DNA from 2 places in the Cytobacillus sp. genome. Region 2 is predicted to be linked to the other one. Evidence: riboswitches for the same ligand, from Rfam matches in the RefSeq annotation. Region 2 holds a riboswitch; the other holds the start of a gene.

Region 1 (3,419 bases), on a different contig from region 2:
GGATATCACGAGATATGTACAGCTGGGGCAAAGAATCTGGCACACCGGTCATCTCGATTGTTTCATCTGCAAGGCTGGCAAAAATGTCAGAACGGCTTGGTGCTTCTGCTGTTGTGGTAGAGGGCAATGAAGCGGGAGGGCATTTAGGGACTGAAAGACCGCTGTTCGATATTTTACAGGAAGTCGTGGAAGCCGTTAAGATTCCTGTCATTGCTGCTGGAGGGATCATGACAGGAAGAGATATCGCTCATGCCATTCATATCGGTGCTTCCGGTGTTCAGATGGGAACAAGATTTGTCGCAAGTCACGAATGTGATGCACCATTATCCTTTAAAGAAAAGTATGTCCATGCCAAACAGGAAGATATCGTCATGGTGCAGACCACCGTAGGACTGGATGGCCGTGCCATTAAGAACCGCTTTACAGAGCAGATATCTGACAATAAAAAGGTGAAAATAACGAAATGCATCGATTGCCTGAAAAACTGCTCTTATCGCTTTTGCACAATGGATTCCTTGATAACTTCCATGGATGGGGACTGTGAGAATGGTCTCGTATTTGCAGGGGCAAGAGTCCATGAAATTAACGAAATCCTGCCTGTTCAGACGATCATCAATAACCTTAGAACGGAATATGAAGCTTGTGTATAATTTCATAATGGTGAATTGCTTCAAGTCTGGCTGCCAAATAGGCGGCTTTTTTGATTTAAAGGGTGTTTAGATGATGAAGGAATAAATCATTAAATATAGAATATCTTTTGAATGGAATAAGTGTAAAGAATGGATCGATGAATGGGAGAAGAAATATGGAGAAAAAGGGTCGTAATCATGAAAAGGCAGAGTAATTCAAATTCTTTAATCCTCGTAATCCACGAAATCTATGGAATTAATCAGCATATAAAGAGTTTTTGCGAATTACTATTAAAGCAGGGTTTTGATTTGATTTGCCCAAATTTATCAGAGCGAGAGAGACCTTTTGAATATACTCAAGAGGAAGCCGCTTATCGTCATTTTATGGAACATGTAGGATTCTCCAGCGCTGCCCGAAAAATTAAAGATTTATTATTAGATGTTAAAGATGAATACGAAAAAATATATATCATTGGATTTAGTATAGGTGCAACTGTTGCCTGGCTTTGCAGTGAAGAAGATTGTGTGGATGGAATAGTTGGATACTACGGTTCAAGGGTTAGGGATTATTTAGAGTTAACACCACAGTGTCCTGTAATGCTATTCTTTCCGCAAGATGAGCAGTCTTTAAATGTTGACGAGTTACTATTAGCTTTAGAAAAAAAGAAAATTGAAGTACATAAATTTACAGGAAAACATGGATTCAGTGATCCTTATTCCTCTAGATATGATGCAAAGTCAGACCAAGAAGCATTTAGCAAAACGATGGATTTTTTATTGCATGTTGATTGAGTATTATAAAGCTAAAGGTGAGTGTTATCTAGGGGAATTTTAATAAAAGGTTTACAGGCTCGTTCAATATTCTTAATACAAAGCTGCTAATTTAGATATAGCGGGGATAGCATGAGTGGCTATCATTGTATTTGGCGCAGGCGGAGCCAAATACTTTTTTTGTTTTGCTTGTACAAAGGTTGATTATTATACAAAGTGAAAGAGCTGAAAGTTCATTGATTCCAGCTTTTTTTAGTGTTTTAAAGTGACCATTTAGTTTGCTTCCGGTAATACTTAACTATTTACAAAAATTATCTTGAAATAATATAATGATCTAGTGATCTATGCTTAATCTTATTTTAAGAACGGGGGACCCAATATTTACAGCGGAGTTTCCGCTTGGGGTGAATCCTATCGATGGAAGGGCTTACTGTTTCCACAGTCCTAACCCGAAAGCTAACCTCGTCAGCGTTTAAGGAAACATAAGAGAATATGAAATAGTGTGAATTGACAAAATCCGCATTTTTGTCGATTTTCTTTTTTATCAGGATCATCTTTGTTTCCCTTGCCTGCGCAGCACGTATAAAACTAAACAAGAAGGTAGGGTAATTGATGAAAAAAATTAAATTAAGTTTAGCCACTCAAATTTTTATCGGTCTTATTTTAGGGATCGCTGTTGGCGGTATTTTCTATGGGAGTGAAGCGGCGCAAAGTGTCCTTCAGCCGTTTGGCGATCTTTTTATCCGCTTAATTAAAATGATTGTTGTTCCCATTGTACTATCAACAATAATTGTTGCTATTGCGGGTGTTGGAGACATAAAGTCCGTTGGTAAGCTTGGCGGGAAATCATTGGCTTATTTTATCGGCATGACCATGGTTGCCATTGTGGTTGGCCTCATTGCAGGTAATGTGATTCAGCCTGGTGCCGGCCTGAATATGGACAGCCTGCAGCAAAGCGATATTTCAAGCTATGTTGAAACCAATGAAGAGCAAGAGGGCAAGTCGATAGCGGATACCTTTTTGCATATAGTCCCAACAAACCCGGTACAGGCGATGGTGGAAGGCGATATGCTGGCGATCATCTTCTTTGCCGTTGTATTTGGACTTGGAATTGCAGCAATTGGGGATAAGGGAAAGCCGGTATTGAGATTCTTCGAAGGTACTGCCAAGGCGATGTTCTATGTGACAAACCTATTTATGAAGTATGCACCAATCGGGGTATTTGCCTTAATTGGTGTAACGATCTCCAAGTATGGCTTTGCCTCACTGATTCCATTGGGCAAGCTGGCGCTTACTGTATATGGATCCATGATTTTCTTTGTTCTTGTTGTGTTAGGAGTTATGGCCAAAGTTGTCGGGTTCAGCATCTTTAAATTACTGAAGATGATTAAAGAAGAATTAATTTTGGCCTTTTCAACTGCAAGTTCTGAAACAGTGCTTCCAAGAATTATGGACAAAATGGAGAAGGCGGGAAGCCCGAAACATATTGCTTCATTCGTAATTCCAACAGGCTACTCTTTTAACCTGGACGGATCGGTTTTATATCAGGCCATTGCCTCTTTATTTATTGCACAAATGTTTGGCATAGAATTAAGCATAGGGCAGCAAATCACATTAATGTTAGTACTGATGGTTACATCAAAAGGAATGGCGGGCGTGCCAGGCGTATCCTTTGTCGTGCTGCTGGCTACATTCAGCACAATTGGATTGCCTGCAGAAGGCCTTGCCTTTATTGCCGGCATCGACCGTATCCTTGATATGGGCCGAACAGCCGTTAACGTGGTGGGGAATTCACTTGCGGCGATTGTTATTGCAAAGTGGGAAGGTCAATTTAACCCTCCAGCAGAAGAAAGATTTGAGCAGCAAGCTTCATAATAGATTGGAAAACACTAACAAATGGCAACGTATTTGTTAGTGTTTTTTTTTGTTTTTTGTGGCATTCCATAAAGAGGGAAAGGCGGAGCAGGTTCGGACAGAAAAGCGGGAAACCGACGAGAATGAGTCCGAAGGTGGTTTATG
Region 2 (3,419 bases):
TAGAACCTGCTCAGCAGCTTTTCGGTCTTTAATATTAATTTCCTTAATCATTATGGTCCCTCTTTTGAAATTAGTTTTAAAAATTAATTTCTCTATCAAAGATCATTTCCCTCTTTTTTGGACGAATGAAGGCATTCCAATATAAAATGATAACTAAGGGGGTGAATTGTATGAATTTAAAATATGAAGTGATAACAGAAGAAAAAATCAGCCTTTGCCGGGATTTATGCAATGAGCTGATGACTTTCCAGAAATCTAAGGCACATATAACACCTGAGCGTTTTGACAGTATGAATTTTGAAACAAGGATGATTCCATCCGCAAAATCTGCTATACATAATTATATTGTGATTGTTAAGGACCATGAAGAAATTGTGGGCTATGTCTATTCCAATGTTTCTCCGAAGGAAGCCTACTCTAATGATTTCGCCACATTTTTTGATTTAAATTCAGTGGGGAAAGACAATGTTGGGTGCTTATCACAATTCTATATAAAAGATGGCTACAGGCAATATGGAATTGGATCAGTGCTTTTTAACATGTCGATGGAATGGTTAAGTCAATTTAAAGATGTTGAAGATTATTTTATCTATGTGTCAAATGGGAATACAGAGGCCCTTGAATTTTATACACGCAAAGGGTTTACTGTCAGTCACGATATTCTGGAAGGCTTTATTACAGTTTTGCGCAAATAGGAAAGGCCATTCCCCCAGGTTCTGACAACAGGATAAAACTTTCCCCATAATCAATAAAGCTGCTGAACCAATTGGTTAAAGTCAGAAGCGAAAAAAAATCCAGCGGAAATCTTAGCTGGGTTTTTCCAGTCATATTTTCATCAGCAATTTTCCTAAAAACAAAACTACCCATAATCCTAAAAAATAAGGGTGGACATTGTCATAAATCTTGTTATAATTCTATAAGAAATTACTTTGAAAAGGGTGCTTTATGGGAAATACATGCAGATATGTTGTGAGTGCCACTGGGAAAAACGGCGAGACTTATTATACGCAATGCAAGGATAAAGAAGAGTTAAAAGAGTGGCTGGCGGAACATGAAGACAAGCTGAATAAGAAGGAACTGAAAGTGAAGGACAAAAAAAGACATCCTCTTTTAAGCTGGCTTAACTTCTAATCTTATTGCTCAAAAATCTATTGACCTTTTCTATTAAATTACTATTTAATTAATAGTAATCATAGATAAGAAAATCGTATGATTTACAACTTTTATGATTATTGTTAATATATTAAAAAATCATTAATAATTTTTCGCTTAATCTTAATTGAGCGGGGGAACCAACTGTACTTTTTTATAAAAGTACCTGGGGTGAATCCTTTTACAGGTAGGGTACTCTCAAGACCCGAACCCGACAGCTAACCTCGTAAGCGTGTTGAGAGGGAAACACTGCATAAATGCACAGTGGTTATTACCTCTGTGTTTTTTTGTTGCCTTTTTTAGTTAGGATTATGTTTTTTGGGGGTAATATAGGAAAGGCAAAATATTTTTTGTTTCCAGTTTACATTTTTTTACATTATTCATTGGAGGAACGTGTATGAAATTATCAACTAAAATTATTATTGCTCTAATCGCCGGGGGAATCACAGGTCTTTTGATTAACTTATTTGCACCTGGCATTTTCCCCGAGCTAGACAAGTTTTTATTTACTCCGCTTGGAAAAATCTTTTTAAATCTCATCAATATGCTGGTTGTTCCGATCGTCTTCTTTTCCATCACTCTTGGGACAGCAGGCCTCGGTGATCCTAAGAAGTTAGGAAGAATTGGGATTAAGACCATCTCCTACTTTCTGGTAACCACCAGCATTGCAATCGTCATCGGTCTTGCTTTGGCAGCTGTTTTCCAGCCAGGGAACGTTGGTGAATTTGACGTAACAAACGTAGAGTATGAATCTAAAGAGGCTCCTCCTGTTTCAGAGACATTATTAAATATTATTCCAACCAATCCGGTAAAAGCCTTCACGGAAGGCAACATGCTTCAGATTATCACTTTTTCAATTTTTGTCGGATTTGCACTAACCATGCTTGGCAATAAAACAAAAGGCATATTAAACCTTATTGAACAAGGCAATGACATGATGATGTACCTTGTTAACCTGGTGATGAGATTTGCCCCTTATGGAACATTCGGACTTATCGTTTCTGCTGTAGGCAGTCAGGGTCTGAGTGCCATTAAAGCTATGGGACTTTATATGATCGTTGTTCTTCTTGCATTGTTTATACATGCGATTTTAACTTATGGAGGTTCTATTGCTTTACTTGCAAAGAAAAACCCGCTATGGTTCTTTAAAGGCTTTGCGCCGGCCATGGGTGTTGCTTTCAGTACATCAAGCAGTAATGCGACACTGCCGATTTCCATGAATACTGCTCAGAAAAATTTGAAGGTTCCTGAATCAATCAGCAGCTTTGTTCAGCCTCTCGGTGCAACCATCAACATGGATGGAACAGCCATCATGCAGGGTGTTGCAACTATTTTCATTGCTCAGGTATATAATGTTGATTTAACATTGACACAGCTTATTACGGTCGTCCTGACTGCCGTTCTTGCCAGTGTTGGTACAGCTGGTGTGCCAGGTGTCGGTTTGATTATGCTTGCCATGGTCCTTAACTCTGTCAATCTTCCTGTTGAAGGGATTGCATTAATCATTGGTATTGACCGTCTGCTTGATATGACGCGAACGGCAGTCAACATTACAGGTGATGCTGCATGTGCAGTGATTGTAGCGGAAACAGAAGCAAAGAATGAGGCCGTTAAAGCCTAAAATATAAATAACACCGGTTATCCGGTGTTGTTTTTTTTATGGAAATCTCTTCCTTCCTGCTTGCTTCTTTATTCAAATTCATTGATTTTCTATTAATTTTTAGTATAATTAGTTTCATAACCATCACGTAACAGTTTGGAGGAATCCTCATGGGGCTGAGAAGTTAAGAATAGGAGAATTGGCTGAAAAAGCAAAGGTTACTAAGAGAACGATTGATTACTATACTTCACTTGGCCTGCTAAAAGCAGAACGTTCCCCTTCAAATTATCGCTATTATGATTATTCCGCCATCGAACGGATTGCTTTTATCGAAAGATGTAAAGCGGATGGTTTATCGCTGGAGGAAATAAAGAAAAAAGTTATCAGCCGATTTTCTGAAGAGGTGGATGTTCTTGAACTAAGGCTTAAAATTCAGGATCTGGAGGAAGATGTCACAAAAGCACTTTCTCAGCTGAAGAAATCTGATCCCGAAAAATACGAATATGTCAAAAAAAACATTTCACATGAAAGCTTATCATTAATTCAGACCTTGCTTTTATTGCTTAACTGAATATCCTGCGCCCAAACAGTTTTTTGGGTTTTTGGAGCATTATGGATATCAATTTGGGCACAATTTAAGTAGTGAACTTTATAAGGATTATTACCA

What was found. A riboswitch is a leader RNA that binds a small molecule or an ion and turns the genes downstream of it on or off. The one in region 2 is predicted to bind cyclic di-AMP.
Region 1: linked by a shared signal. The riboswitch ahead of ACEQ1T_RS18610 (cation:dicarboxylate symporter family transporter) and the one ahead of ACEQ1T_RS06865 (dicarboxylate/amino acid:cation symporter) in region 2 are both predicted to bind cyclic di-AMP.

Annotation. Positions count from the first base shown of each region.
Region 1 is NZ_CAXQGS010000104.1:9,521-12,939, reverse strand. Features, by position in the region: gene ACEQ1T_RS18620 (NAD(P)H-dependent flavin oxidoreductase) at 1-650, shown strand, start outside; gene ACEQ1T_RS18615 (dienelactone hydrolase family protein) at 825-1,421, shown strand; cyclic di-AMP (ydaO/yuaA leader) riboswitch at 1,736-1,886, shown strand; gene ACEQ1T_RS18610 (cation:dicarboxylate symporter family transporter) at 2,013-3,275, shown strand.
Region 2 is NZ_CAXQGS010000046.1:5,237-8,655, forward strand. Features, by position in the region: gene ACEQ1T_RS06850 (GNAT family N-acetyltransferase) at 1-51, opposite strand, end outside; gene ACEQ1T_RS06855 (GNAT family N-acetyltransferase) at 171-695, shown strand; gene ACEQ1T_RS06860 (hypothetical protein) at 946-1,131, shown strand; cyclic di-AMP (ydaO/yuaA leader) riboswitch at 1,257-1,401, shown strand; gene ACEQ1T_RS06865 (dicarboxylate/amino acid:cation symporter) at 1,550-2,773, shown strand; gene ACEQ1T_RS06870 (MerR family transcriptional regulator) at 2,952-3,323, shown strand.